DNA from 2 places in the Paenibacillus sp. MER 180 genome. Region 2 is predicted to be linked to the other one. Evidence: riboswitches for the same ligand, from Rfam matches in the RefSeq annotation. Region 2 holds a riboswitch; the other holds the start of a gene.
The links. Region 2 has a riboswitch for glycine ahead of gcvT (glycine cleavage system aminomethyltransferase GcvT). Riboswitches for the same ligand answer to the same signal wherever they lie in the genome.

Region 1 (15,587 bases), 150 kb from region 2:
CGATGCTGAGTAGAGTTTTTCCCATACGTGTTGCCATGATGTTGTTCATGTTGTAATCCTCCTTATGGATAAACAAATGTGATAACCGCCTAGTTGACTTGCAATCAGCATAGCATATCTTTTTTCGTCCATAATCTTCCTTCGATCCGTGAATCCCGCACCACTACAGCAAATATCGAGCTTTATGATAATCAAATGAGAATCAGATTAAAAATATCATTGATAATGAGAATCAATATCTATATAATGAGAATCGTTATCATATAATTGATAATCATTCTCATACACAAGGTAATAAGGAGGCTTACATAATCAATGAAAGTAATTAAATATGGGGTCATCGCACTCATGATCGTCGTGCTTGCCGCTTGCGGCAATGCGAAGGAGAATTCAACGGTCACTGGTTCGGTGCCTGCAACTAAGTCCACAACAAATTCGGGTCAAGACTCGCCAAATCATGTTGATAAGAAACCGGAAGAAGACCCAGAAGTAGAGAAGCTCTTGAAGCAATTCGGGACGAAGCAGCCAGAGAAGATTGTGACATTATCAGTCTCCATTACGGAGATTTTGAACGAAATCGGGGTAACGCCAGCTGGTGTCCCTAAGTCAAGCAATAAACTGCCAGAAGCATTTGATAACGTCCCCCGTGTAGGTTCTTCACACCAGCCTGATCTCGAGCAAATCGCTAAACTGCAGCCAGATGTAATCGTAAGCCCAATGTCTATTAAAGACAGCATTGAGAAGAAGTTGAAGCCAGCGTCATTGCCTACGGCTTATTTGCCGGCAGATTCGTTAGAACAGTTGAAATTATCAACGACTGTACTAGGACGTGTGTTCGGCCGAGAAGACAAGGCAAATGCTTATCTGGAGAAGATTCAGCATGAGGAGCAGGCAGTACTCAATTCCGTGAAGGGCAAGCCTGCACCAAAGGTTATGATTCTGTTCGGTTCAGCAGAAGCCTTGATGCTAATGAATGACAATACATTCGCCGGAAGTATTGCTCGCAATTTGGGGGCTACAAATGTGTTGTCTGACGTAATGAAGAAGTCAGAGGACTATGTACCGCTCAATATGGAGAGTGTGATAGCTGCAAATCCTGATGCCATCTTGCTGGTCGCGCACGGCGATCCGAATGCGGTTGCCAAGAAATTTGAGGATGACGTGAAGAAGAATGGCGCTTGGGAGAAAATGAATGCCTTTAAAAATGGAAAATTGAAGGCTCTTGATTCCAAATTGTACGGTATTGCGTCCATAGTCAAGGCGCCTGCAGCCTATAAAGATATGGCACAAATCCTATTTGGTGAATAAGGGGTTCTTACGGAGTGAAGAAGAGTGCGTCACGACATAAATATATCCTACTACTTCTAGCTGTTGTTCTGCTTGCCATTCTGACGCTGCTCTCCATTGGGATTGGGAGCGTGCAGTTCAGTATGAAGGAAACGCTAGATGCTGTACTCGGATACGGGAATGATGTCGCCAATACGATATTGTGGGATATTCGAATTCCGAGGGTGCTGATGGCCTTGTTTATTGGTGCTAATCTGGCCGCTTCAGGCGCACTAATGCAGGCAGTGGTGCTCAATCCGCTTGCAGATCCAGGACTCACTGGAGTGTCGAGCGGTGCGGCAGTAACGGTACTGTTCATTATGCTTGTTATTCCTGGGTACTATTCGATGGTTCCGCTCGCGGCAATTGTTGGGGGCAGTATAGCAGCGCTTATGGTATATGGACTCGCATGGAAGAAGCACTTTGGTTTAACGCCTGTGCGCATTATTTTGTCAGGGGTAGCTGTGAATGCAGTATTTGGAGGAATGATTGGACTGCTTTCCATCTTGTATAGCGACAGGCTTCCTGCTGCTCTGCAATGGCTGAACGGGAGTTTATCCAGTACTAGTATGGCAGATGTTCTCGTCATCCTTCCGTATTCATTGATAGGATGGGCAGCAGCACTGCTATGTATACGGCATGCGAATATTTTGCGATTAGGCGAGCAGGTAGCACACAATTTAGGCCTTAATCTGACTCATATTCGAATCCTACTTTCTTTTATTGCGGTCTATCTAGCAGCGATATCCGTGTCCACGGTCGGACTTGTTGGGTTTGTAGGCCTGCTTGTGCCGCACATTGCAAGAATACTAATCGGCTCTGACTATCGTTATCGTCTTCCTCTTAGTTTTGTTCTTGGTTCAATGGTGCTCCTCATCGCTGATACCATTGGTCGGACAATCTTTAGTCCTGTAGAGATTCCCGCAGGAATTGTCATGGCCATGGTAGGAGGGCCATACTTCTTATATTTGATGCGGAAAGGGGATGCCTGATCGATGCTGCATCTGTCATCACTGAACATTCGTTATGGGAACAAACAGATTGTGCACGACTTCTCGCTTCATGTGAATGAAGGCGAGGTGCTTACGATCATCGGCCCTAACGGGTCGGGCAAGTCTACTGTTCTGAAGGCAATTACTCGATTAATTCCCTGTGATAGTGGGCGAATTTGTATTGCGAATGAGGAATTGCAGCAGTTCAGTTCGAAACAGTTGTCGCAGATCATGTGCATGTTGTGCCAATCCAATTCAAGCCCTTCCGATATGACCGTAGAAGAACTGGTTGGATATGGGCGAATGCCCCATAAGAAATGGTATGAACGGATGAATGATGAGGACAAGGAGATTATCTGCTGGGCAATGGAGCTAACGGGGATGACCTCCTATAAGGAGAGAAAGGTTGTATCCTTATCAGGTGGAGAGGCGCAGCGCGCATGGATTGCAATGGCGCTGGCCCAGCGGCCAAAAGTGCTGTTGTTGGATGAACCAACGACTTTTCTCGATATCGCGCATCAGCTTGAGGTTTTGGAATTGGTTCGCAAACTAAATCGTGATCTGAATCTAACCGTTATTATGGTGCTGCATGACTTGAACCATGCCAGTGCCTACAGTGACCGAGTATGTGTCATCCAGAGCGGGGGAATCCGCATATGTGGGACCCCGGGTACGGTATTTACATCAGAGCTGATTCGCAGTGTATATGGGGTAGATACAGATATTCAGTATTTACCGGATCGAGAACATCCACGAATACATGTGTTGAATAAATGGAATAAGGAAGCGAGGATTGGGAATGAAGCAACAGGATAATGACAAAATGAAACAAAAATATATGAGTTTCATTGATAGTGTTCAATCTGTAGTGCTTAGCACAATTGCCGAAGATGGCTCTCCGTTTGGCTCATACGCTCCCTATGTGCGGAAGGATGGCAAGCTGTATATTTATTTGAGTAAAATTGCCCAGCATTATCGGTATCTTGAGCATAATCCGTGTGTAGATGTTCTCATGATTGAAGATGAATCCAGGACCGGAAACATGTTCGCTAGACAACGTGCTCGCTTCTCATGTCAAGCGGCGAAGCTGGAAAATGAGGCGAATGAGGACATATTTGCTGAGTTTGAAGCGTCGTTTGGATCAAGTCTTATTCACATGCTAAGAGGACTTGATTTCTCATTGTTTGAACTGTCACCTACAGAAGGACGATATGTTGCTGGATTTGGTCAAGCCTATGATATCGATTTGGAAGCATTGCGCTTCGATCATGTTGCAAGAGATGGGCATCAACAGTCTGAACCAACAATGTAGGAGGGAGATGAAGGGAATGACGTACGATACGGTATCGGTCATATGGGATACGATCCAAGAACGGTTCTATCAGATGGTGCAGGAACTGACTGATGATGAATTGAGTTATGGAGTGGGCAGTGCCACAATTGGCTACATGATTAGACACAATGCAGAGGTGGAATATTTATTTGCAGATTGGTACTTTGGACAAGAGTTGCCTGCGGATGTGGAAATTCGCACGAGTCGAGGGCCGTCAGGAGACTCGAATCGATATACAAGCATACTTGACATGCTGCAATTGATTCAACATTCGCAACATCATATTCGTCAAGCGATGTGTACGCTGCCTGAACAAGCATGGCATGTTCCGGTGAAGTCGCCAATGGGAACGATCACACCGCTACAAGCGGTTGGACGCCTGTTGTATCATACCAGTCTGCATGCAGGGCAAATTGCCTTCATACTTAAGCATACCAATCCCGCCTCCATCTCTGCGAGGCAGCAGAGGTCTACCCCTGCAACTTTACATTGAGCCAACATGTAAGTTAGATTGAGCTACCTTGAAATCAACCTTTTGGTTGATTTCTTTTCTTTGTGTGGAGTAAGATATGTCCCGAGAGGAATGAACTGGAGGATGATGGCAAATGGTAAAGTATCTTGCATGTTCAAAAGTAGATATTTCAAACATTTATGAAGCGTTTACAGTTGGCTTTTCTGATTATATCGTGAAGATGGATATCACCGAAGAGATGTTCAAGACTCGTTTCTTTGGCGTTGAAGGCAACCAGCTAGAGAATTCTTATATTGCGATGGATGGGGAACGACCAGTCGGGTTGATACTAGGCGGATTGAAGAGATATGAAGGCATACTAACGATGCGCTGTGGAGCACTTGCAATCCATCCTGATTATCGTGGAATCGGAGTGAGCTCAAAATTATTCGAGCTGCACAAGGCTAGAGCAGTGGAGTGCGGTTGTGGGCAGTTGTTCCTTGAAGTCATTGTTGGGAATGACAGAGCGATCCAATTCTATAAAAAGAAAGGCTACTCCAAAGTATACGATCTTAGCTATTTTACCTTGAATCATCCAGCTAGTATGCTGGGCAGAAATGTTGAGGGGCATGAAATAAAGCCAGTTCCGTACGAATGTTTTGAGCGGCATGTGCATAATTGGCGCATCCCGCATATCAATTGGCAGAATGATTTGGACTACATGAGGCTGTCTGACGCCAATAACTATGTCGCAGCTTATAAAGACGATAAGGTCATTGCAAGTTTATGTATGAATGATAGTGGCAAGGTTAGTTTTCTCTATGTAGATGTTGAATATCGAAATCAGGGGATTGCTACCGAAATGCTTATGACCATGATAAGAGAGAAGCAGCCAGAGCGATTATCGGTTTCTTTTGCGAATAATCATTATCTAGAAGGCTTTGTATCTAAGCATGGATTCAATCGAAATGAGCTCGAGCAATATGAAATGTATTTGCATTTGTAAATAATTTTGCAGTTGTAATCAATGATTTCCCCTCATTGAGGGACTTGGAGGATGGGTGGTTAAGCCTACATCGGGTTAATGAACTATCAGCGTACGTACAGAATATAATGCTCACACGATCACGTATGCTGTAAGGATGTGTAGACAATGCCATTTATATTGCGCTTCAGTACGATAACAAGAGGTGCGATTACGTTCACTGGGAATTCTCTTGGTATTAGCCGCGCCTCTAGATTTTCTCCTGCTTGTACACCGGGTACGGCTGATGCGATAGGGTCTTTTATTATTAATAATCCAAATGTAATGTGCGGTACAGTTCCGTCCAGTCCTTCGACTGGCGGGGGGACGACGAATATGTATTTGATAAATTTCTCAACAAATTCGCTCGTCCTCCCTCCTGGAAGTACAGTTGTATACGCTGAATTGGTATGGGGCGGGACATATTTGATCAATACACCGGGCGGCGAGGATTTATCAGCCCGCTTGAATGACCCGGTCAGATTCAGTACACCGGCAGGCATGTTCAATATCCAGCCAGAGACGTTCTTCAATTATGCCATTAATACTCAAGGCGATTTAGGCTATGTGCGCTCTGCCAACGTAACTGCGCTGGTTGCGGGAGGCGGTGCGGGAACATACGGGGCTGGCAGAATTGTTGGGACACTGGTTCCGGATCCGAATACGACAAGTTTCGCAGGTTGGTCACTCGGGGTCGTATACGTGAATCCTGCATTGCCTTTCCGCAGCATGAATTTATATGTCGGGAACGTCCCGATTCAAGCCATATCTCCACCAGTCAATGAAATGATCGGGAATTTCCAAACTCCATCAACAGGCCCTATTACCGGCCGCCTGCTCGTCAGCGCGCAAGAAGGAGATGCGGAGATTACGGGAGATTTCGTACGCTTTGGCCCAACCCTTGCCAACCTTACAACGATTCCGCAGCCCGCAGGATTTACGAATAACTTCTTCCAATCACTAATTTATGATGATAACGGGAATATCAACCCGACAGCTACTTTCGGGGATCGCAATCCTATACCTGGGCAGCCAGGGACGAATATCATTGCAGGGAACCGTCAAGGATGGGATATTGCCAACGTAAGCATTTCCAACAGTCTCGTGAACGGGCAAACTTCAGCAGCACTTCAATTCGGAACGAATGGCGACGGATATACCGTCAATCTGCTGGCGATTCAAATTGACAATATTCCACCGACGCTGCTGCTGGAGAAGACCTCTTTTCCTGATACAGTCACCGTTGGAGAAGAGATCGTATACACCATTGTCGTCAGCAACGATGGAGACTCCCCGCTTGTGAACACTGTACTTACTGACCCGCTACCAGCTGGTGTTACGTTTCAATCGGTTCAAACTACGCAAGGTTCGGCATCGTTTGCTGCTGGAACGGTTACCGTAGATATCGGGACGATCCCGGTTGGTCAGAGTATTACCGTCAATATTACCGTGCTGGCAACAGCGGCTGGACTCATATCCAATACAGCTTCAGCCCAAGCAAATCAGACCGGCATCATCTCCTCAACCGCAGTCAATACCGTAAATCCTCTGCCACCTCCAATCCTAGAAATTGAGAAGCTGGACTTTCCCCCAATCGTCGCCGTAAATTCAGAACTCGTTTATATTATATTTGTCTCCAATATTGGAGGGAGCACAGCGACCAATGTTGTTATGAATGATCCGCTGCCGGCAGGAACCACCTTTGTATCCGCTGAATCGGATCAAGGGACGATTTCGTTCGATGGCACGACAATTACGAATGACATTGGTTCACTTGCTCCGGGAGAGACTGTGGTCATTTTTATCGTCGTCATCCCAACGGTCACAGGTACAGTCTTGAACACGGCAACGACGTTTTCAGATGAGACTGCGCCACAATCCTCTACTACCGAAACTCTAGTTATCGAAGAGCCGATACTTGAGTTAATGATATCGAAGTTTGCAGGGCCGGATCCTGCAACTGTTGGAGAAGAACTCATCTATACGATCGTTGTCTCCAACGAGACGACGGAGTTATTAACCGGCGTGGAAGTGGTGGATGTGCTGCCGCCTGGTCTCGTCTTCGTATCTGCCGAAACTACGCAAGGAACCGTAACTGAAGTGGCTGGCACCGTGACAGCATTGATTGGCGATCTTGATCCTGGTCAGTCTGAAATCATCACGATTACCGTTATTCCTACAGCTCCGGGCGTCGTAACGAACACAGCTACAGCGACATCTGATCAAACAGAACCTGTATCATCCACGATTGATACAACCGTCAATGCGCTTCCTCCGGCTTTTTTAACCATTGAGAAGCTTGCCGAGCCGGATCTTGTAACCCTTGGAAATGAAGTCATCTTTCAAGTGACGGTGTGCAACATGGGAGAAACGGCGGCCACAAATGTGGTTGCGGTGGACACATTGCCTGCAGGCGTTGAAGTCACTGGTATCCAAGTATCTGAAGGCACATTCACGCAGGTCGGGCAAACGATCACAGCATCTTTCGGTGTCATTGTCCCTGGAACGTGCGCTATGATTACGATCGAAGCAATTACGACTATAACAGGAATATTAACGAACACAGCAGTGGTGACCGCTGATAATGTTGAAGACCCTGAAACAGCAACCGCAAGCATTACGGTATTACAGCCGCTCGCCATTTCGAAGCAAGCTTCAAGCAACCCTGTGCTTGTCGGCAGCCTGTTGCAATATACGATCAGTGTTGCAAATCTCGGAGAACTTCCTCTAACGAATGTAATCGTGCGTGATGTCATTCCTCCTACGGTTGAATTTGTTAGTGTTCAATCTGAAGGAGGCACTTGCTCTGTATCCGGGCAGACCGTTACTTGTCTCTTGGGCACATTGGAGGGTCAACAAGAACAGACGATTATCATTACAGTCATTCCTTTGTTAGAAGGGGTGGTTACCAACACGGCTACCGCTCAGGCGGATAATACGCCTCCTGTTACAGCTACGATTACGACGCTAGTTGTACGTCCTTTAGAGTGCATTTCTGTCAGCAAACTGTTCGATTGGGTTGTTACTCGGAGTGATTTCATCGTGGAAGAGTCTATTCCCGAAAACTGCAGGGCTTTCGTAGAACAAGCAATTGCTGGCGGTCGGCAAGTGCTTGTAAGCTGCAATGCAGTGCCAGCTATGGGAGAATGCAGCATCACGGTTGTAAAGCGGCTGCCGCTGCCCATTATCGGATCGCAAGCAGCTATTGTACTGACGACGTGCTCTGCAGAGGTAACAATTACGTTAACAGATAGCGGAACAGGAGAAACATGCACGTTTACACTATTAGTCAAGAACAACGAGAAAGTATCACTCTGCTTACCGCTCCCATTAGATGAATCCAACATTACTTCTCAAATATTCGATATCCATTGTGCTGCACGAATTACTGACAGCCTAACGATTGAGTTGCAATTGGATTGGTGTTTGGAGCTTATCGTGAAATTTACAATACCGCTGATGGTTGAAGCTACATTCTGTCAACCTAGGGCATTAATTCCGATACCAGAGTCATGCAGCATCAGCCTTCCAATGCAATGTCCGACGATTTTTCCATTCGTATAAATGTCTTGTAATCCATAGAGATTCTGGATTCTTTATTGTTGTTGAGAACTCATGCCTGCATGAGTTTTTTTTTTTTTGTGCGCGGAAGTGGAATCATAAGGCAGACACATATTTGATCGGATTCAGATCAAGGGGATAGCTTGTGATATAATTACTGCTAAATAAGGAAAGCAAGGAGTTGATCGTCATGCAATATCGTCGTCTTGGCAATAGTGGATTGAAGGTGTCAGCGCTTGGATTAGGAACAAATGCTTTCGGCAAGCGGGCTGACAAGCTGGCTTCGACTCGAATTATTCATCAAGCGCTGGACTATGGCATTAACTTTATTGATACGGCTAATATTTATGCTGGTTCAGAATCAGAACGCATCATCGGTGAGGCGCTGATAGGCAATCGACACAATGTCGTGCTGACAACGAAGGCAGGATTAATTCGAGGACAGGGGCCGAACGAGCGCGGGTCATCTCGCTTTCATTTGCAGCAGGAATTAGACAATAGCTTGAAGCGGCTAAATACCGATTATATTGACCTGTATCAAATACATACATTTGATCCGCATACTCCACTTGAGGAGACGCTGCGGACGCTTGATGATATGATACGTTCAGGCAAGGTGCGGTATATCGGAGCGTCTAACTACGCTGCTTGGGAGCTGATGAAGGCGATTGGCATCAGTGAACGGCTTGGTCTGAATCGTTATGTGTCCATGCAAACCAGCTATTCACTGGCTGATCGAACGCCAGAACTGGAACTGGTTCCGCTATGTCAGGATCAAGGGGTGGGAATCATTCCATATTATCCGCTTGCAGGAGGAATTCTGACAGGGAAATACCGTGTGGGCGATCAGAAGCCAGCTGGCTCACGAGCAGATACGGATCCGAATTTCTACAAGTTCTTCAATGAAGAACGGTTTGCGTTAAGTGAACAGGTGAGCGAATTGGCAGCGGACATCGGCTGTAGCCCAAGCTCGTTGTCATTAGCTTGGCTTATGCACCAGCCTTGTGTATCGACAGTCATTGTAGGAGCGACGAAGGTGGAGCAGTTAGAGGACAATATAACGAGTGTCAATGTCGAACTTAATGAAGAACAGTTGAACCTATTGGATGAAATAAGCCGTCGATATCGTTATGGGGAACCTTTTGCCGTATACCGGTTGCCTGAGTAAATGAGAAAGTAAGGAAGCAATAGACACCGTCTCTAGGTAATAGGGGCGGTTTTTTTGAGTTGAGATTTCGAAATCTTGCGCTCATATTCGAAAAACGATGTAAATGGAAGGACGGTAAGTATAATAGAGTGATAAATGGTCTGTCCTCATAGCGAGCTGATAAACTGTACCTGTTCAATTGTCGTCTTGGTCGGTAAGCTATTATTCAATTGGAACATCTTTCTTGAATTGAACAGTGGAAGGGAGTTGCTGGATTCCGTATGCTTAGACAGAATCCGATCTTGGATCTATCAACTGAGGAACAGTATATGCTAGGCTCATATACGTTAGAGAAGATCAGTCAGTATCTATCATACACCGACGAGGTAGTAGTTGCCCCTGAATTAATCCCATCAGAGATTGTGCAGTATGCGGAGCAAATTGACTTTGCTGCTCCTGTCAAGCCTCAAACTGCGGTTCAGCATGTTATAGAAGGACTGCGTCGATATCAAGTGCACACAGCACATCCAGGATATTATGGCTTATACAATCCCCGCCCGAACTTTATGGGGATTATGGCAGACACGATAACAGCGGCGTTTAACCCCCAGCTTGCTGCATGGAGTCATGCGCCGCTTGCCGTAGAAATTGAGAATTATGTACTGCGTGAGCTCGCCACTCAATTTGGTTACTCGCGTGATGTTGCTGATGGAACCTTCACGACTGGGGGAGCGGAAGCCAATTTGACTGCAGTCTTAACGGCTCTATCTTATCATTTTCCAAAGTATGCAACAGACGGATTAGCAGCTCTGGAGAAGCCACCCATTCTGTATGCTTCTGAAGAGAGTCATCATTCATTGGTGAAAGCGGCTCGTTCCTGCGGGCTTGGAACGAATTCAATTCGCTCCATTCGTACGAACGATTCCTTGCAAATGGATATTGGAGCGTTATTAGAACAAATACGTATAGACCGCGCGCAGGGTTTTGCCCCATTTCTTATTATTGCTACAGCGGGAACGACGGGAGCCGGTGCAATTGATCCGTTAATGGAAATCGCGGCAGTAGCGGAGCATGAACAGATGTGGCTTCATGTGGATGCTGCTTATGGCGGCGCAATCGTATTGGATTCCGAGCTGTCCTTCCATATGGATGGTATCCAGCAAGCAGATTCAATCGCGTTTGATGCTCATAAGTGGCTGTCCGTTCCGATGGGGGCGGGCATGTACTTCACACGGCATTCACGTATATTGAATGAAACCTTCCGTATAACGGCAGATTATATGCCGAAGGAGGGTGAGGAGCTGCCCACGATTGATCCATATACGCATTCCATTCAATGGTCACGGAGATTTATAGGATTGAAGCTGTATTTATCCCTGGCTACAGCGGGTTGGGAAGGATATCGGGCTGTCTTGCGACATCAAGTTGAAATGGGCAAGCTATTCCGAGAAGAATTAATGCGATCTGGCTGGACAGTTGCCAATGATACCGTGCTGCCTGTCATTTGCTTTCTTGATCAAGAAGCATGGACACGAAACGACCAGGACTTCGCTCTATTTGTGAATCAACACGTATTGAGCACAGGGAAAGTGTGGCTATCCGTATTTACCATTCATGGTGTACCAACGCTGCGTGCATGCTTTACCAATTACGATACGAATGTGCAGAATGTGAGTGAACTCATTCATTTATTAAATGAGGCCAGATCCCTATATTACAGTCACCAAGCACATGTGTGATAGATGGTATGGGATAAATTACAATGCAATGGATCATTGCACAATGATAGTGTGTCTACTATAATGTTACCTACAACTTTATAACTGGATGAAGTTTGCGGGAGATAGACGAATCGTCTAGCCGAAGGGGTAAGCTCTCAGGCGCTTAGACATATCGAACCTTGAGCTCGAATACGTATAAGCAGGACCGTAAATGGACAGGACTCTGGAGAGACTCCATGATTGGGGCACCGAAGGGGCAAGACGAATTTGATTCTCGTGGATTCGTTAAAACTCTCAGGTAAAAGGACAGGGATGCAGAAGCGTAGAAAAATCGTAAGTCATTGGTATGATGATCTTATTTAGGTATGTCACTTACGTCAGGTTATTTATTCTGCACACATGTCCCCAGGGTCAAATCATTCGATTTGACTCTTTTTATTATTCACAAAGAGGGGAACTGATTTGACAATGATGGAACAATGGTTAGACAAATTGAACAACATGGTATGGGGAGCACCGCTTCTTATTTTATTAGTAGGAACGGGAATTTTATTAACGATCCGCTTGGGAGCGCTACAGTTGTTCCGCCTGCCGCTCGCCTTGAAGTTAATATTCAAGTCGAAGAACGAGGGAGAAGGGGATGTATCCAGCTTCGGGGCATTGGCTACTGCGCTGGCGGCGACAATTGGAACTGGTAATATCGTGGGGGTTGCTACTGCAATTAAGGTGGGTGGACCCGGTGCATTATTCTGGATGTGGGTTGCTGCATTCTTCGGAATGGCCACCAAATATGCGGAAGGATTGCTTGCTGTCAAGTATCGCAACATTGATGACAATGGACAAGTGCTAGGCGGTCCTATGTATTATATTGAGAAGGGACTTGGCATGAAATTCAAGCCGCTTGCTGTATTCTTTGCGATTAGCGGAGTACTGGTTGCCTTGCTTGGAATTGGTACATTTCCGCAAATTAATGCGATCGTCACTTCTACAGAAGCAAGCCTTGGTGTACCTGCAGTAGTCACTGCGGCAATCGTGACTATCGTGACCGCGCTTGTTACAATTGGCGGGATTCAGAGTATATCGCATGTGACGACGACAATTGTTCCTGTCATGGCTATTATCTATTTTATCGCGAGCTTTGTTGTGCTTATTGCATTTGCGGATCAGATACCGCACGCACTGTCGTTAATTTTCCAAGGCGCGTTTAATGCAACAGCAGCAGGTGGCGGCTTCTTGGGAGCAACGGTTATGATGGCGATCCGCAACGGGATTGCAAGAGGTGTATTCTCCAATGAGTCGGGACTCGGAAGCGCACCGATTGCGGCTGCGGCTGCGAAGGTAAAATGGCCAGCTGAGCAAGGACTCATATCAATGACCGGAACATTCATCGATACGATCATCGTCTGCTCGCTTACAGGATTAACATTGATTGTAACGGGTGTATGGAATGGCCCAATGGAAGGAGCGGCCATGACACAGGCAGCATTTGATGCTGCGCTGCCATACGGTTCCCTCATTCTTATGTTTTGCTTGATTTTATTTGCATTCACGACGATTCTTGGCTGGAACTATTACGGCGAACGGTGCATGGTTTATTTATTCGGTGTCAAATCGATTCTGCCGTACCGCCTTATGTTCATTGCGATCATTGGCTTTGGGGCATTTATCAAGCTGGATATGATATGGAAGCTTGCTGATATTGTAAATGGATTAATGGCGCTGCCGAACTTAGTTGCACTGCTCGGTTTGTCTGGAGTCGTCGTGTCTGAGACGCGTCTATATTGGAAGCATAGGGAATCCGAAAAATAAATAGAAGCAGGAAGCAATTCCTGCTTTTAAGTAAACTGCCAAATGCATGAAAGTGAACATTTGGCAGTTTTTTTGCGTTTAATGAAACCTTTTGCCTATCTTGTGCATCTAATTGACAGTTTGATTCGCGTGTATGGGGTAAAGAAGGGAGTAGAAACGGCTTGCATAGCGATATAGAGACAGAAGTGAGATTGGCTAAGGAAGGTAATAAAGAAGCATTTATTCGACTCATCAAGCAGCATGAAGCCCAAATGTTCAACATGGCCAGGTCGATCGTCAGAAGGGACGAGGATTGTGCAGATGCGATGCAGGAGACTGTGCTCAAGGCTTATCGCGCACTGACAAACCTAAATCATCATGCCTATTTTAAGACTTGGCTCTTTCGGATATTGATCAATGAATGCAATATGATATTGCGGAAGCAGGCTCGCATCATCATGCTGGCTGAACTCCCAGAAGTTGGTGTTGCCACGGCTGAATACAGTGATCATCTTGATTTGCGTCAGGCGATCTATCGGCTTGAGGAAGTATCTCGCAATATTGTTATTTTGTTTTATTTTCAGGATTTGCCTATGCATCAGATCGCCGAGATGATGGATATGTCCGTGGGCGCGGTGAAGACACGGCTGCATCGGGCACGTCACACGCTCGCAGAATGGCTGGATGATACTGAAGAAAGGAAGATGAACGGATGAAAGACATACAACTGCCTATCGATCAGCGACTGGAACAGCTTAGGGAACCATATATTAGCGAGCTGCCAGAATCCGTTCGCAACCGAATGGATCGGACATACCAGATCATCGACGAGATGCTTCCTGGACGGAAGAGAAGAAGTCGGAAGAACCGCTGGCTGCGCAGAGTGTTGATTTCAACAGCGGGTGTAGCGAGCCTCGGGATGGTCATGATCTTCTCGGGTCTTGCCTCTCCAGCGATCGCACAGACGTTAAAGCAGATTCCGTTCATGGATAGCGTATTCAAACTGGTGGGGGATCTTGGCTTGCAAACCGCTGGAGAAAAGGGGATGGTCACCTCAGTCAATCAGCGCGTAACCCATAAGGGAGTGACGCTCACGATTTCTGAGATGATGTATGATGGCAGCAGGCTATCTCTAGTGCTCAGTAGAGAAGATTCGAAAGCGGCGAAGGTTTCTTTTTTTCAGTTATGGAACAAGCAGCGCATGCTAAGCAAGCGAGCCAATAATATCGATTTTTATATGGGAGACAAGCAAATAAATACCGGGATGGGGCTCCAGCCGGGTGGGGAGCATGCTCCGCAATCGATAATCGTTACCGCTTTAGATTCTGCTGATCTTGAGCTTCCAGACTCGTTCGAAATGAAGATGGTCGTGTATTTGGCTGATGTGGATGAGAATTACGAGTTTCTCTTCCCGATCAAGAAGGATACGGAGCGAACGATTATCCTGAAGACATCAGAGACCAAATCACATGATTCGATAAATATGTCGATCGATCGAGTCGAAATTACCCCCATCACAACCCGCTTGCTCGTCGGTGTCCACGGGGCAAGCGGAGAAGAAGATTATCGTAAAATGCTGGATGCAATACCGGATAGCTATAAAGTTGATGGGTTCCTCAATCTGGAGTTCGATATCGAGGATGAGCAGGGAAATGAACAGAATGCAATTGCTGGGAATGGTTCAGGAGAAGGAACAGGAATGGTGTTCTCAACCTCTTACGAGCCGTTCAAGGTGAAGCCTAGCTTAATCGTCATTAAGCCGTTTGTTAGAAAAGGCCCGGATAAGAATTATATTCCACAACTGGAGTTCAAGCTGCCCGTTCGATGAAAGGATTGCATTCCTCGATCATTCGCGTGTAACATGAATATTGATGGAATTATGCTATTACATCATGTATTTCAGTCGGAGGAGAGTTCACATCATGGAGCGCTTGAGTGATTTGGAACCAGGTATTCGAAGCATCGTTAAGGATTTTATTGAATCAGGACGTCCTTCTGCGAGACAGAAGAGCTATCAGGATCGCCGTCAAGGTTATGTACAATCGGTTGTGTTGGCAGGAGAAGCGGAGCCTATATGGGAAATCACCGATCATACGATCGATTCCATCCCTTTACGCATTTACCGACCGTCGTATATGTCTAATCTTCCTGTTATGATCTATTATCATGGCGGGTGCTTTGTGAGCGGGGATTTCACAACTCATGACCGTCAGTTAAGAGCACTAGCTAACAAGGGGAACTCGA
Region 2 (15,587 bases):
CAGCACACCATACACTTTTCAATCGGATAATGTAAAAACCACCTCACTGGTTCCTACTCTTACATTTCCTGCTCGCTCATAGAAATATTGATTATTATGTATTGACCTTCACATCATGTCATCCTTTACACTATATTTGTGGCCGCATTATGAAGGAGTTGGTACCAACAATGCATATTCGTGAATTATCTAAGCTTACAGGAGTCAGTCTTCGTTCCCTGCGTTATTACGAGCAGAAGCATCTGCTGTCCCCCGCTCGTTCAGAGAATGGGTATCGCATATACGAAGACATCGATGTCCAGCGCGTTCAGCTGATCCAGTTATTCTTGAAGCTTGGAGTTAGCACTGATGAGATAGCACTCCTGATTCAGAACTGTGAAGGGTTGCCAGGGCGTAACAGCAATAACAGCAATAACAGCAATAACAGCAATAATAGCAATCATCAAGCTGAATGCGCTGCAGCATTTTATGAAGAACGACTTCAGGAGATAAGAGAACAGATTCAATTATTACGAGAAGCAGAGCTGCAACTAGAAAAACTAGTTACTCATTGGAAGTAACATATCACAGACAATTAATATTGTAATTTGAGAAGAAACGAGGGATTTCCTTTGCTGTTTTTGGATCATGTTACACTTGCAGTACCTAATTTGTCTCAGGCAGTCCATCTTATTCAAGAGACTACCGGCATTATATTTACGAAGCAAGTCATTCCGTTCCCAGGAACAATTGGGCAGGTTGCCTATTTAAGAGAGGGATTTATTGAACTCATCGCCTTAGAGGATTTAGAAGAAGCACAGAAGACGCCATTGGGCTCTGCATTCGCTGCATTTGCCTCTCAGCGTGCAGGGATTTTCGGAGTCGCATTAGAAGTAACAGGAGGTTTGCCTTCATTTATTGAACCTGCAAGAAGTCTAGGAATACCTTACATAGGACCTAACCATCAACTCGCTCCAGTAGAAGACGGAACCAGCATCTCTTTTCAGACAGCCTACATTGGACTACAAATGCCGTGGTTAATCGAGTACGAGCATTCGCGTGTCTGGCCTAGTTCATATACATTGACTGGAGTCGAAATTCAAACAACGAATATTGAAGAGGATCTATCTGTATATTCCAGCGCCTACCAGCTGCAATCATCCATTGCAACAGATTCCGGCAGCCTGGATCGGATATTCTTGCTTGATCGTGGTTGGCTATCACTTCGTCATACCGATACAAATGAAACATCAGGGTTTAACGCCGTTGTCTTGAAGAAGGATAGCGATACATTCCGTATTCTATGTACATCTCAGGGTGTACAAGTAACTTCGTAAGGATGCTGGCTTCATAAGCTCCCTATTATACCATCATAAATTCAATACTCGTTTTTTGATTGATTTTATTCGAATTTATTTTGATCTAACTTTCACATAGGTTGAATTTGGTGTATGATGGGTAATAGTGGAATTCAAGGAGGTATGATATGATCTTACGACGTCTTGCAATTGGGCTCGTTCTCATTGTACTTTCAGTATTGTATGTGTACATTTGGCAAAATGGAGATCTCCACTCCTTATTCAACATCAATTGCTAATTAGGTTTAGGGTTGTGGGTAGTTGGTTCCCTTTTCTCGGGTCTATTCCAGGATGATACGAAGCTTAAATTTAATATGGGTCACATTCCGGAAGAAGACCATCGAAGAAATATTAAATTTAGCGGTACGATGTTTTTAATTGGGCTGCCGTGTATTGTAACATCCATCATTATCTTTACTTTTGTCCTATAAGCGAGCGGCTTAATCATCATATAAGAAAGAGAGGATGTTAGCCCCATCTACTTGGTGGGCACATCCTCTCTTTGTATTATTGATACATAACTGTGAATTGAACGATTGAATAGCGGTATAACTACACATACACCTGGTGCAAATATTGCTCGAGCCTCTCCTTCACCTGTGGCCATTCCTCATCAACTATGCTGTACACATTCGAGTCGCGAATATACCCGTCTTCCATCACCCGATGTCGGCGCAATTTCCCTTCGTATACGGCTCCTAACCGCTGAATGGCGCGATTCGAGCGCTCATTGCGCACATCTGCCGTCAGCTGAACACGAATCGTATGCAGCTGTTCAAAGCAATATTGCAGCAGCAAATACTTGCACTCTGTATTGATGCGAGTACGCCATACAGAAGGATGATACCATGTGCCGCCAATCTCGGCATATCGATGCAAGGCAGACATATTCATTATTCTCGTTGCGCCAATAATTCGCTCTGTAAGCTGATCAATGACAACGAATGGATACTCAGTCCCCTTCTCGCGGTTCAGAACAGCATCATGAATCACTCGTTCTGCATCCGTAAGACTGCGGATGGTGCGCGGCAAGTAGTGCCAAATATCAGGATGAGATGCTGCTTCATATAAATCTTCCTTATGTTCAGGAAGCATCGGGATCAGCTTAGCACTGCTCCCCGTCAGCTCGAACAATTGATTGTTCATTCGTATCCATTCCCCCGAAGGTCTGATAGGTATAGAGTGCAGTCTGTAACTTGTCTATGTATTGCTGCTCATGACTTGAACACATAAATTGAATTGAAGGGCGAACTGACGTATCTGATGACTGCTTAAGCTGGTTTTCCTGCATTACTTGTGCTAGACGCTGCACGGTGCCATGGCTGCCGTCTATAAGCTGGATATGAGCAGGGATAATGTCTCTCAATATGTGCTTGTAATAGGGATAATGCGTACACCCTAACACAATTGTTCCATACTGATTCAAATCCAATCCAGCAAGCTTATGCACGAAGTAGTCTCCTATCACTCCCTTATCAAAGTTTAACTGCTCGCAATATTCTACCAATTCCGGCAAGGGAATCGAATCCACAATATGTTCTTCGTCAATTCGACTGATTAATGTATGGTATTTGTTCTGACTTAAGGTTAAAGCTGTCGCGAATACAAGCACACGCTTGCCATTGTCGCGGTTCATTTCCACGGCAGGCTTGACTGCTGGTTCCATCCCGATGATCGGAATGTCGTACTTCCGTCTTAGTTCAGACGCTGCGATGCTTGTCGCTGTATTGCACGCAATAACAAGCGCCTTAACATTGTGCTGCATGATGTCTTCCACAGCTGAATGTACATGGCGCATTACTTCAGATTGAGATTTCGTCCCATAAGGGACATGCAGCGTATCTGCATAGAATAAATATTGTTCATGCGGCATATGCTTCATAGCCTCAGCCAACACGGTTATTCCACCGATTCCAGAATCAAAAAAAGCGATTGTCATTCCATTCACCTAGCATTCTTATTAGCATTGCAACATCTAGTTGTCGATGCTTATATTGTACTCCTTTTCGGCGGTGAATCCTATCGAAATTTGTCAGAAAGCAAATGAAAAAACCTGCTGCACCAGCATGATACCGGTACAGCAGGTTCTTAGATTCTCAACCTATTGTTCCTTCAACTATTCATCTATCAGCTTCGTGTACTGCTCTGCATTCAGCAAGTGCTTCACAGCTTCCTCAACGCTGCCTTCTACTTCAACTTCTGCAATCCATCCATCTTCGTAGGGGCTGCTGTTCACAAGCTCTGGCGACGCTTCCAATCCATCATTGACCTTCGTAATTGTTCCGGATACCGGACAGTACAACTCAGATACGGTCTTCACCGATTCAATTGATCCCATGCTGTCCCCTGCGGACAAGCTGGTTCCTACTGGCGGAAATTCGATGAATACGATGTCTCCCAGCTGGGATTGTGCATGATCTGTAATGCCAACCCGTACCGTATTGCCTTCTATGGCAACTACCCATTCATGCTCTTCACTATACAACAATCCATTCTTCACTTCACTCATGTCAACGCCCCATTTCATTCATAATGTCATTCATCAGGCCGTCTATCCAATCGAGATCGTAAAAATGGACAGGAAGCGGCCTTGTCGCCTTGTTCTCTGTCCTCGGTACCTGAGAGTTCCCGTTCCTCCACAGCCACAACTGCGGTTGAACTTACCCCTTTGGCGGCATAGAAAATGCACTCTCCAGAGCTGCGTCAGAATGGCGGTTATGGAACCTGAGAGATTCATTGCCAATCGGCGGCTGGCAACTTGCTCCTTCGGTGTTGACAATCGCAATTGTCAAACTCTCCCGACCTTCCTCGTTCGCGAATTACGATTAAACTGGGTAATTATAACACCATTAGATTATTGCAAGATATGCATGATTGTCAATATGACAAGCTATGAAATCAGTTGTGAAGAAAATATCAATTGACAAAGTGTGGAAAGCTCAACTAATGTAGAGATGACAGCTGAAAATGGCGAATGATGGTAAAGGGAGAGACTGCTGAGACATAGCAGCGCCGAAGGAGTAAGCCTGAATGGGTGAATCTCTCAGGCAAAAGGACTTTTACCGGACGCACCTCTGGAGAGCACTGCTATTCATGAAAACGAATACAGTCACCCAAGGGGAAAGTCGATGGTAGACACGGAAACAAACAATTTGTTTGCGACAATCGGCGACACTCTCAGGTACAAAGGACAGAGCGAGAGAATGAGAGGATGCGATGCATCCACTTTTCTTTCGGCTGTCCTTTTTATGTTCGTATACCGATAATTAGTCCAAATACGCGTATCGAGGTGAATTCATGAGTCAATTGAAGAGAACGCCAATATTTGATCAATACTCTGCTTATCCGGGTGCACGCTGCATTGACTTCGGCGGCTGGGAGCTCCCTGTTCAATTTATCGGCATTCAGCGAGAGCATGAAGCAGTTCGTACACATGCAGGTCTATTCGATGTCTCCCATATGGGTGAATTTATCGTAAGCGGCCCTGCCTCCCTGACATTTCTTCAACAGATGACAACAAATGATGTATCGCGGCTCGAGGATGGCAAAGCACAATATACGCTGATGTGCTACCCTGATGGAGGAGTTGTCGATGATATTCTCATTTATCAGATGAAGAGCGACCGTTACATGCTCGTCGTTAATGCCTCCAACATCGATAAAGACTACGCATGGCTGCAGAAACACCTGATTCATGGCGTTACCTTGACCAATGTATCGAATCGCACAGCATTGCTTGCCCTTCAAGGGCCGAATGCCCAAGCTATTCTTGCTGCGGTAACTGAAGCACCTATTGATTCGCTCACACCATTCCATTTCCTATCAGATGCACAAGTCTGCGGCGTATCAACATTGCTGTCTCGCTCAGGCTATACCGGTGAAGATGGCTTCGAACTCTACTTGTCCGTAGAGGATGCAGCACACGTATGGAATGAACTGATTCGCGCGGGCGAACCGTTCGGCTTGCTCCCAGCAGGGCTTGGTGCTAGAGATACCTTGCGCTTCGAGGCACGTCTCCCCCTCTATGGACAAGAAATTACAGCCGATATCTCGCCGCTTGAGGCAGGACTAGCACGATTCGTCAAGCTGGATAAGGGCGACTTCATCGGCCGTGTAGCATTAACGAAGCAGAAGACCGATGGACCGGCACGAAAGCTGGTTGGCATTGAGATGATCGACAAAGGCATTCCTCGCTCCCATTATCCAGTGCTTGCAGATGGGCGCGTGATCGGAGAAGTTACAACAGGAACACAGTCGCCGACATTAAAGCGCAATCTAGGGCTGGCCTTGATTGAATCCGCATTCTCTGAATTGGATACAGAAATTCTTGTCGAAATTCGCGGCAAGCAGTTGAAAGCCCGCGTCGTCTCGACTCCATTTTATAAACGAATCCCGACCCCTGCCAAAGGAGCGAATCCATCATGAAGCATCGTTACATTCCAGTGACGGAACAAGATCAGGCTGACATGCTGCAGCAGATCGGCATCTCTTCCATTGACGAGCTATTCCGCGATATCCCAGCCTCCATTCGTTACAATGGAGTACTGCCAATGTCTGAACCATTAGATGAAGCAGCCATGATGAAGCATATGAAGGAATTGGCCTCCCGCAATGCTAACAGTGAGAGCCATACCAGCTTCCTTGGTGCTGGAATATACGATCATCATATCCCTGTAGTCATTCAGCATCTAGTCTCTAGATCAGAGTTCTATACAGCCTATACACCCTATCAACCTGAAATCAGTCAGGGTGAATTGCAAGCAATCTTTGAATTTCAATCCTATATATGCGAGTTGACTGGTATGGCTGTTGCCAATGCCAGCATGTATGATGGCGCTACTGCACTTGCAGAAGCTGGAGCACTGGCGGTTGGCGCAACGAAGCGCAAGCAGCTTGTCATCTCGAGCACTGTCCATCCAGAAGCGAGACAGATTGTTCGCACAATGGCTCGAGGACTTAATGTTGAAGTAGTCGAGATTGGATATCAAGACGGCGTGACTGACCTTGCTCAGCTGGAGCGTGCTGTCACGGACGAGACTGCTGCCGTACTGATTCAGTCCCCGAACTTCTTCGGATGCATTGAAGATGTGCGCGCCATTGAACCGATTGCACATGCAAATAAAGGCCTGCTCATCATGAGTACGAATCCACTGAGTCTTGCTATGTTGGAGAGCCCTGGCAAACTAGGTGTCGACGTATGTGTTGGAGATGCCCAGCCGCTTGGCATTGCAGCATCTTACGGCGGTCCTACATGCGGTTTCTTTGCCGTTGCAGAGCCCTATATGCGCCGCATCCCAGGCAGAATTGTCGGCTTGACCAAGGATCTGGATGGCAAGCGTGGATTTGTTCTTACACTCCAAGCGAGAGAACAGCATATTCGTCGCGAGAAGGCGACATCCAACATCTGCTCGAACCAAGCACTTCTTGCTCTTGCTGCTTCCGTCTATATGTCCGTCATGGGCAAGATGGGAATGCAAGAGGTATCGAAGCTCAATATACAGAAGTCTCATTATGCAGCTGCTTACATCAACAACAAGCCCAATCTTGGATTAGCGTTCCAAGCGCCTTATTTCAATGAATTCGTACTTCGTCTCCCGCAAGATACTGACATGGATCGATTGCAGTCTCTGCTCCTGGACAACGGATTCATTGGCGGCTTGGATCTTGGCCGCTTCTATCCTGAACTGGAAGGACATATGCTCATTGCGGTCACGGAGAAAAAATCCAAATCAGACATCGAACAATTTATTGACCTGCTGGAGGTGAGCTGCGTATGAAACCGGAACAAGCACTAATATTTGAATTGAGTCATCCTGGGCGTATTGCCTATTCCTTACCTGAATGTGATGTTCCAGAAATCGAGATTCAAGAGCTTATCCCAACTTCGATGCTGCGCAGTCAAGAGGCCGAGCTGCCTGAAGTGTATGAGGTTGATGTGATTCGACATTATACCGCCTTATCACGCCGCAACTTCGGCGTAGATAATGGTTTCTACCCACTCGGCTCTTGTACGATGAAATATAATCCGAAAATTAACGAGGATGCAGCAAGGCTGACAGGTCTCGCAGCAATCCATCCTTATCAACCTACAAGCACGGTGCAAGGGGCTCTAGAGCTGCTGTACACGCTGCAAGAGGATCTCGCTACCTTAACTGGTATGGATAAGGTCACGCTTCAGCCTGCGGCAGGCGCGCATGGAGAATGGACGGGGTTGATGATGATCCGTGCTTACCATGAGAGCCGCGGCGAGCAGCGGACGAAAGTAATCGTTCCTGATTCCTCTCATGGTACGAACCCCGCTAGTGCAACTGTAGCTGGCTTAGATACGATTACAATACCGTCTAACGAACAAGGATTCGTTGATCTGGAAGCACTCAGAGCCGCTGTTGGATCTGATACGGCAGCATTGATGCTCACGAACCCGAGCACGCTCGGATTGTTCGAAGAGCATATTGTCGAGATCGCGAGCATTGTTCATGAAGCTGGCGGATTGCTCTATTATGATGGCGCTAACTCCAATGCCATTATGGGCATTACGCGTCCTGGGGATATGGGCTTTGATGTTGTCCATTTGAATTTGCACAAGACGATGAGCACGCCTCATGGCGGCGGCGGCCCTGGTGCTGGCCCTGTTGGCGTGAAGAGCAAGCTGATTCCATTCCTCCCTTCCCCTACGGTGATGAAGCTTGAGGATGGTTCATATGAATTCGATCAAGGCTCTCCGCTGTCCATGGGACGAGTCAAGGCCTATAACGGTAACTTCGGTATCCTCTTGCGCGCCTATGTATATATTCGCACTTACGGTCCAGAAGGGCTGCGCCGTGTATCTGAATGCGCGGTACTGAATGCCAACTACATGATGCACCGTCTGGCGCCTTATTACGATATTCCATATCCAGGCGTGTGCAAGCATGAGTTTGTGATGTCAGGCAAAGGGTTGAAGCAGTACGGTGTGCGGACGCTGGATGTTGCCAAACGCCTTCTTGACTTCGGCTTCCATCCGCCAACCATCTACTTCCCGCTCAATGTCGAGGAATGTATGATGATCGAGCCTACGGAAACAGAGAGCAAGCAGACGCTGGATCGCTTCATCGATGTAATGATCCAGATCGCACAGGAAGCGAAGGAACAACCTGAACTGCTGCTGAATGCACCGCATTATACGGATGTGAAGCGACTAGATGAAACCCAAGCCGCGCGGAAGCCTGTATTGAACTGTGCTTGTAATTAATTAGTAATAAGCAGCAACATGCAAAATGCCCCGAGCGCCTACCGACAATTCGGTTACGGCACTCGGGGCATTTCATTATTGGACGAAATGTAACTTACCTTCAGTCCTTCAGTATTACAACTTTAGATTGCTTTAATTATTTCTTCGCTCGGCTAACATAGAATTTAATCTTGTCACCCTTCTTCGCAGCTCCACCAGCAGGAACCTCTTGCTTAAATACTTTCCCTGCTTCCTGTTCATCCGAGTTCTCGAGAACATACTCATATTTCAAGCCGCTTGCAAGAACCTGCTTCTCCGCTTCTTCCTTCGACAAGCCCACTAAGTTAGGAACAGCAATCTCACCAGAATTCGGCGGTTCCGTCGTTGTATTCGTGTTCGGATCCGGCTGCTGGCCATCAGGCTGCTGACCGTCTGGTGGCGTTGTCGTGTCTGACGTTGTCCCTGTCTGACCATCATGAGCGCCGTTATTCGTCGTTCCAGAATCTGTTGTATGATCGTCAGGTTTCTTCTCTGGCGTCGTAGGCGGAGTTACACTCGTATTGTTCGAGTTGGAATCCCTATTACGGTCACGGTCACGCTCAGTCGACTTCCGATCCGAATCATCCGATTTCTTCTCCGTCTCGCGTTCTTGAGAGGAATTATCATTGGATGAATTATTATTGTTATCCGTCGCTGGCGGCTCTGTTACGTTTGTAGAAGAGCCGGAGTCCTGTTGGCTTGCATCTGAATCCGTTCCCGGCTCTGTTGCTGGATTCTCAGTTGCAACCTGATCGGTAGACTCTGGAGCATCAGTAGATATCGCTGCATCATTTGCCTTCGACAAGGAGTTTGCCAACATGACTGCTCCGCCCAATACGCAAATAAATACAGCAGCACATGCAAGAATGAGTATCATTTTCTTGCGGCCCACATTCTCCGCGTTATCCGCTTCATAAGGTGCGGCTTCTTCTTCCTCCGCCTCTTCCTCAGCAGTGATGAGCAGCTCTGGATCCACTTTCGGAACGGGCGGCGTATAAATGCCCCCAATTGTCTTCACAGGGATGTTCGGCGAATCCATAATCTCGCGGAGCGTCAGCATGAAGGAAAACTGCGAGATTTCTCCTAAATAGACACTCTGTACGAGAGACAACAGCGCTTCCTTCTGACCTGGAGACAGTTCCTTCAATGCACCGGCCAAGCGCGACTCATACATTTCATAGTATTGAGGCACATTCAAATGCAGTGTGCTCAGCTGATACAGCAAGTAGCACAGTCCCAATGTACCGCAGCGCTCGGTCGGTGCCTCTGACCAATAGTTCATCACAAGAACTTGATGATCCTCCGTAATCCACAAGTTGTCGACAGATACGGAGAAGTTCGTAATATTCGATTCCAGCGCATCTTGAATCGCCTTACCAACTTCATATAACAAGGACAGCGTCTTGTTGGCACTCAGCGCGTGATGCTGTATGTACTTCGCCAGCGGCATTCCGTTATAGGAGGTGAACACCACGAAGAAATCACTGCCGGACGTCCCTGCATTCAGCATATGGAAGAATCGATTATTTGAAAAATGCGAGATTTGACCAAACGCTTTCTTGCATTGCTCAGCCTTATCCAGTCCCTTATTCTCTACCAAATATATAAATACATCTCTCTTAAGTGACAAATCTATGGCTTCATATAAAACTCCATCTGCCAAATGCAAAATTACCTTGCATAATTGATAACGTTCCCCAATGTAAGCACTCATATGTCTTGCTCCTCCGCGATTCATGCTTGGAAGCCCAACGCTGAACGTCGAGCTCTCCTAAGACATTATGAAGCAAATTATGATTTTTTGCAAAACTTGCATTAACGAAACATTGTGCAGCTATTTGCCAATTCCTTAAACTATCGCCTACATAGCTTAATCTGGCTCATTTTCGCAAATTTTTCAGATTATTTTCTTCCATCATTTTCATTAACGATTCATCAACATTTCGTCATCAATTTATCGTGATTTATTCGTTGTCTAGTCGTTGCTGAATCATTGATTTGACATCGTTTCATCATCGTTCGTCATTGTTCGTCATTGTTTAATCATCATTGTATCACCATCGGTCGCTCTCAATTTTACATTTGCAACGTCTTCACTACATCTCTCCATTGCTTGATCAACTGCTCCATCTTGTCATGTGCCCCTTGAACTTCCCCCATTCGTGCTGCTTGCCCTGCCCATAATGACATATATTGAGGATTATTGGTTCGAGCAGCCGACTGTCTAACGCCTCTCGTAAGTTCATTCATAATTGGATAAGCAGGTATGGAATCGTGATAAGTCTCTAGCCTGCGAATGAGATCATTCCGTATTCCTCTTGCAGGCTTGCCTGAGATTGTCCTCGTAATGACCGTACTGCATTCGTCAGATGCGCGAATGGCCGCTTGATAAGCGGGATGTGCCCCACTCTCCTTGCACAGCAGGAAAGCACTCCCTAACTGTGCTGCTTGTGCTCCAAGGGCCATGACCGCCGCTATCCCGCGTCCATCCATTATACCGCCGGCAGCAATGACGGGAACCGATACCTGATCAGCAATAAGAGGAACTAACGCCAATGTGCCGATTAGAGCTGAATAGGGGTCTCCTGCAAATGTTCCGCGATGCCCGCCTGCCTCACTGCCTTGAGCCACGATCATATCGATACCTGCAGCTTCAAGCTGTTTCGCCTCGGCAACATGTGTTGCTGTTCCTATTAAGAGGATGCCAGCTTCTCTCAATTGACGAATATAGTTCTCATCGAGAATTCCGAATGTAAAGCTGAGAATCGGAACGTTCTCTTCAAGAATGACTTGAATCTGGTTATGAAAAGTTAGCCGATAAGCTGACTCATCAAAGCAGTATGTCACTTTGCTTCTATCTTTGCTTCTACCCTCGCTGATTTCTTGACCTTGCTGATTCAGATGTCTATCGATATTCTGCAAATCTTCCATCACTGCATCCGATATATGCTGATCAATCCCGGCTGGTTCTGGTATGAATAGATTTACTGCAAAGGGCTTGCTCGTAAGCTGTTTGATTGCCCGAATTGCTTTTCGCATCTGTTCAGGCTGCATGTATCCCGCTCCCAGCGTCCCGAGCCCTCCAGCGCTCGATACAGCCGCTACAAGTTCAGGTGTGGTTGCTCCCCCTGCCATCCCTGCTTGAATAATTGGGTATTGGATGCCTAATCGATGGATTATCGTATTAGTCTTATTCAATCTATCACTCACGATTCAATCTTCCCTTCTGCACCAAGGATTTGAACATCGATCATGCTATTTTCGTACATGTACGAGATCGCCTCGTTCCACACTCCTACCCTTCGACGAAAGAGATGGAATTTCCTGTATAATGACCACTTTCACTTGTTCTGACTCCGTGCATAATTGATGCATTGACATAATGTGTTTCCCATCAGTGTCATCGTGCGTACAATGTCTATGAATCATAGCAGGGTTTAGAATTGCTGGTCGGATAAGCGTAAACCGTGTACCATCATCACTGTCGAGAAGCGCACTCACGATATTCAGAACGCGATAATGATCAATCCAACTAGAATGATAATTTCACGGAAAAGATGGCAACGTTTCCACCCTTCGCGCATATGATAAATATAAATATTTTTGCATCGGGGAAAGTTTTTGTTGCCCAACAAACATAGTTGACCTATACTAATGAAGTAGCACGAATGGAACAATTCCGCTTTTTTTTGGGGCAAATCTTGCATTGGGCAAACTTTTTAGGACATGGTGAAATCAGGAGAGTGAATGTAATGCATTCAAATGTCGTAACGCTATACAGCGCTGGCACAGGCCAGCATGTACGGTTGAATCGAATCGAGGTTCAAGGAGTACTACGGAGAAGATTACTTGATCTCGGCTTTGTTCCAGGCAATGTGATCGAAGTGCTGCAGCGCAGTCCGCTCGGCGATCCGATCGCATTCCGAGTCAATAATACAACGATAGCGCTTCGCAAGGAAGAAAGCACACTCATGTATGGTGAATTAGTTGGGAGTGATGATCAATGACAAAACAATATACGGTTGCCTTAGCCGGCAATCCAAATACCGGTAAAAGTACCTTGTTCAATTCCCTTACAGGAATGCGGCAGCATACGGGAAACTGGGCGGGAAAAACCGTCCTAACAGCAGAAGGCCACTTCAATCATGAAGGTACTTCCTATAAAATGGTCGACTTGCCGGGTACGTATTCGCTCTATTCCAATTCAGCCGACGAGGAAGCCGCTCGGGATTATATTATTTTTGAGAAACCCGATGTGACACTCGTCGTACTGGACGCGACATCACTGGAGCGTAATTTGAACTTGGCACTGCAAGTGATGGAAATGACCAACCGCGTTGTTGTCTGCATTAACTTGATGGACGAGGCGAAGCGGCTCGGTGTTAAGATCGACATTAATGCGATCGAGAAGAAGCTTGGCGTTCCTGCAGTTGCGATCTCTGCACGACACCGTACTGGGATTGATCAAATGATGGAGAAAATTAGGGGCGTAGCTTCCGGCAAGATTGTACCTGCCCCGCTGCTCGTGCAATATAACGAGGATATAGAAGAGAAAATCGCAGCACTAGAACCGATCATTCGGGAGAAGCTTGGCACATCATTTCCAACAAGATGGATTGCACTTCGTCTGCTTGACGGTGATGAGAGCTTGATCAATTCGATGAGATCCAGATGGAACTCGCCGGTCGCAGATACCGTGAAGGGAGTTGTTTCGTATGGCCACACCGCTTGCCACTAATTCAGAATCATTGGACTCCTTATTGTCCAGAGCACGCACTCTTGCAAGCGGAGAAGCAATTCGGGACGGAATTGTAACGGATATTTATCGTACGACGCGTGATATATGCAGTACAGCCGTTGTCTATGAAGACAAGAAGAAATTAAAAAGCACATACCGGTTAGACAAGATTCTAACCTCTCCGATCTGGGGCTTTCCGATCATGCTCGCCATCTTGGGTGTTGTATTTTGGTTGACGATTGCTGGAGCAAATGTTCCGTCGGAAATGATATTTTCCTTCTTCGAAGTGATTGAAGGGTACTTAAACACTGCATTTGAAGCGATGAATGCTCCTGCATGGCTGCATGGCATTCTTGTACTCGGCTTATATCGAGGAACATCATGGGTAATTAGTGTCATGCTGCCGCCTATGGCTATTTTCTTCCCTATTTTCGCGTTACTTGAGAATTTCGGGTATTTGCCACGGGTAGCTTTCAACATGGATCGTCTATTCAAAAAATCAGGCGGCCACGGAAAGCAAGCCTTGACGATGTCGATGGGTTTCGGATGCAATGCAGCAGCGATCTTGTCCACACGGATTATCGAATCTCCACGAGAACGTATGCTTGCAATATTAACGAATAATTTCGTACCATGCAACGGCAGATGGCCGACCCTGATTCTGTTGTCATCTCTGTTCATGGCAGCAGGTGTAGCAAGCGGAATGCAGACGATCGTAACCGCAGCTATCGTGATGGGCATGGTTATGATTGGGATTGTTGTCACCTTGACCGTGTCTTGGGTCATGTCCAAAACAGCACTGCGCGGTGTGCCCACACATTATACACTAGAACTTCCACCGTACCGCAGACCGCAAGTCTGGAAGACGATTTTATTGTCATCGCGTGACAAATCCCTTAACGTATTGACTCGTGCTGTCGTTATTGCGGCACCAGCCGGCGTTCTGACTTGGATTCTTGGCAACGTATTTGTAGGCGGCGACAGCGTCTTGAATCATATGGCTTCATTCTTCGATCCATTCGCCCAAGCCATTGGCCTAGATGGATTCATCGTTATGGCATTCCTGCTCGGCTTGCCTGCGAACGAAGTTGTCCTTCCCATCTTGCTTATGGGCTACTTGTCCTCTGGGGCAATGGTTGATGCAGATGGAATGGAGAACATCAAGGATATCTTCCTGCAGCATGGATGGACATGGTTGACTGCATTAAACATGATGCTGTTCTCCTTGCTCCACTACCCTTGCGGAACGACATTATTCAACATTTATAAAGAAACGAAAAGTACAAAATGGACAGTATTGTCTGCCGTTATTCCGCTCGGAATCGCTATAGCTGTCACCTTCGCCACGGCTCAGCTCGCTAGAGCCTTCGGTTGGGTATAAAGTTATCTCTCCCCCCTAAACGATTATGTTCAGGGGGTTTCTTATTCATTCCCTCCTTAATTGCTAACTATACCGTATTGCTAGAAACCATGATTTCGTTCGTTTCTACCATTCGTCTACATATACATTTCTTTCCTATCATGTTAAAATGATCATCTCATTCTTTTTATGATTATTCATTAGCGAATACAAATACCTAAACATCTTTAATGGGGGGATTCATTTCATGGACAAGCAGCAGCTGCGCTCAATTATGGATCATCAATATGAGCTACCAACAGAAATCGAACAATATGAAGCCGTACAACAAGTAGTCAGCCTACTTGGCTCTACAGATCCTGAATTGAGGGATGATCTTGCATACGGGATATTGTATGAATGGCTTATTACACAAAAAATCCTGACCGCTGGACAACTAACAGAGCTTCTTCATCAGACGTTATCAGACCAAATGCTTTTCAAAGGAATTGGGACTGCTGAGAACGATTCGGTCTTCCAACGTACATTCTCCGCCCTCTTACTCGCACTGCTTCTGAAGCGTGATGAACAACAGCCTTATATAAGCAAGCCTTTATATGAACACATTGCGAAGCGAGTTGTTGATTATTGCATGCAGGAGAACGATTATCGCGATTATGTAGAAGTTAAGGGATGGGCTCATGCTCCAGCTCACATCGCAGATGTCATGGCTGCTTGTGTACGCAGTCCACACATTGGCCCAGAGGAATGCAAGAAGCTTCTCAGTGCCATTGAGCACATGCTTCTTCATGCGAATCATATCTTGCGAACAGAGGAAGATGAACGCATGGCGACAGCCGTCGTGTCAATGCTTGAGCTTAATAAGTTGTCGTTCACGTCCTATTGCGCGTGGCTTATGCAGGT

Region 1: another riboswitch for glycine. It lies ahead of M3661_RS09700 (alanine/glycine:cation symporter family protein); the one in region 2 lies ahead of gcvT (glycine cleavage system aminomethyltransferase GcvT).

Annotation. Positions count from the first base shown of each region.
Region 1 covers NZ_JAMAVT010000005.1:71,581-87,167, reverse strand. Annotated here, with positions in the region: gene M3661_RS09750 (C40 family peptidase) at 1-49, opposite strand, end outside; gene M3661_RS09745 (ABC transporter substrate-binding protein) at 316-1,308, shown strand; gene M3661_RS09740 (FecCD family ABC transporter permease) at 1,323-2,318, shown strand; gene M3661_RS09735 (ABC transporter ATP-binding protein) at 2,322-3,134, shown strand; gene M3661_RS09730 (HugZ family pyridoxamine 5'-phosphate oxidase) at 3,118-3,630, shown strand; gene M3661_RS09725 (DinB family protein) at 3,647-4,144, shown strand; gene M3661_RS09720 (GNAT family N-acetyltransferase) at 4,257-5,108, shown strand; gene M3661_RS09715 (BMQ_0737 family morphogenetic spore coat protein) at 5,256-8,690, shown strand; gene M3661_RS09710 (aldo/keto reductase) at 8,878-9,855, shown strand; gene M3661_RS09705 (pyridoxal phosphate-dependent decarboxylase family protein) at 10,116-11,573, shown strand; glycine riboswitch at 11,769-11,875, shown strand; gene M3661_RS09700 (alanine/glycine:cation symporter family protein) at 12,024-13,364, shown strand; gene M3661_RS09695 (sigma-70 family RNA polymerase sigma factor) at 13,526-14,059, shown strand; gene M3661_RS09690 (DUF4179 domain-containing protein) at 14,056-15,171, shown strand; gene M3661_RS09685 (alpha/beta hydrolase) at 15,266-15,587, shown strand, end outside.
Region 2 covers NZ_JAMAVT010000005.1:224,699-240,285, forward strand. Annotated here, with positions in the region: gene M3661_RS10395 (MerR family transcriptional regulator) at 171-560, shown strand; gene M3661_RS10400 (VOC family protein) at 612-1,316, shown strand; gene M3661_RS30725 (DUF5316 family protein) at 1,589-1,768, shown strand; gene M3661_RS10405 (GNAT family N-acetyltransferase) at 1,890-2,483, opposite strand; gene murI (glutamate racemase) at 2,443-3,276, opposite strand; gene gcvH (glycine cleavage system protein GcvH) at 3,454-3,846, opposite strand; glycine riboswitch at 4,040-4,148, opposite strand; glycine riboswitch at 4,312-4,406, shown strand; glycine riboswitch at 4,410-4,533, shown strand; gene gcvT (glycine cleavage system aminomethyltransferase GcvT) at 4,635-5,762, shown strand; gene gcvPA (aminomethyl-transferring glycine dehydrogenase subunit GcvPA) at 5,759-7,114, shown strand; gene gcvPB (aminomethyl-transferring glycine dehydrogenase subunit GcvPB) at 7,111-8,568, shown strand; gene M3661_RS10435 (PASTA domain-containing protein) at 8,705-10,300, opposite strand; gene M3661_RS10440 (NAD(P)H-dependent flavin oxidoreductase) at 10,663-11,796, opposite strand; gene M3661_RS10445 (FeoA family protein) at 12,339-12,593, shown strand; gene M3661_RS10450 (FeoB small GTPase domain-containing protein) at 12,590-13,324, shown strand; gene M3661_RS10455 (nucleoside recognition domain-containing protein) at 13,302-14,705, shown strand; gene M3661_RS10460 (DUF2785 domain-containing protein) at 14,932-15,587, shown strand, end outside.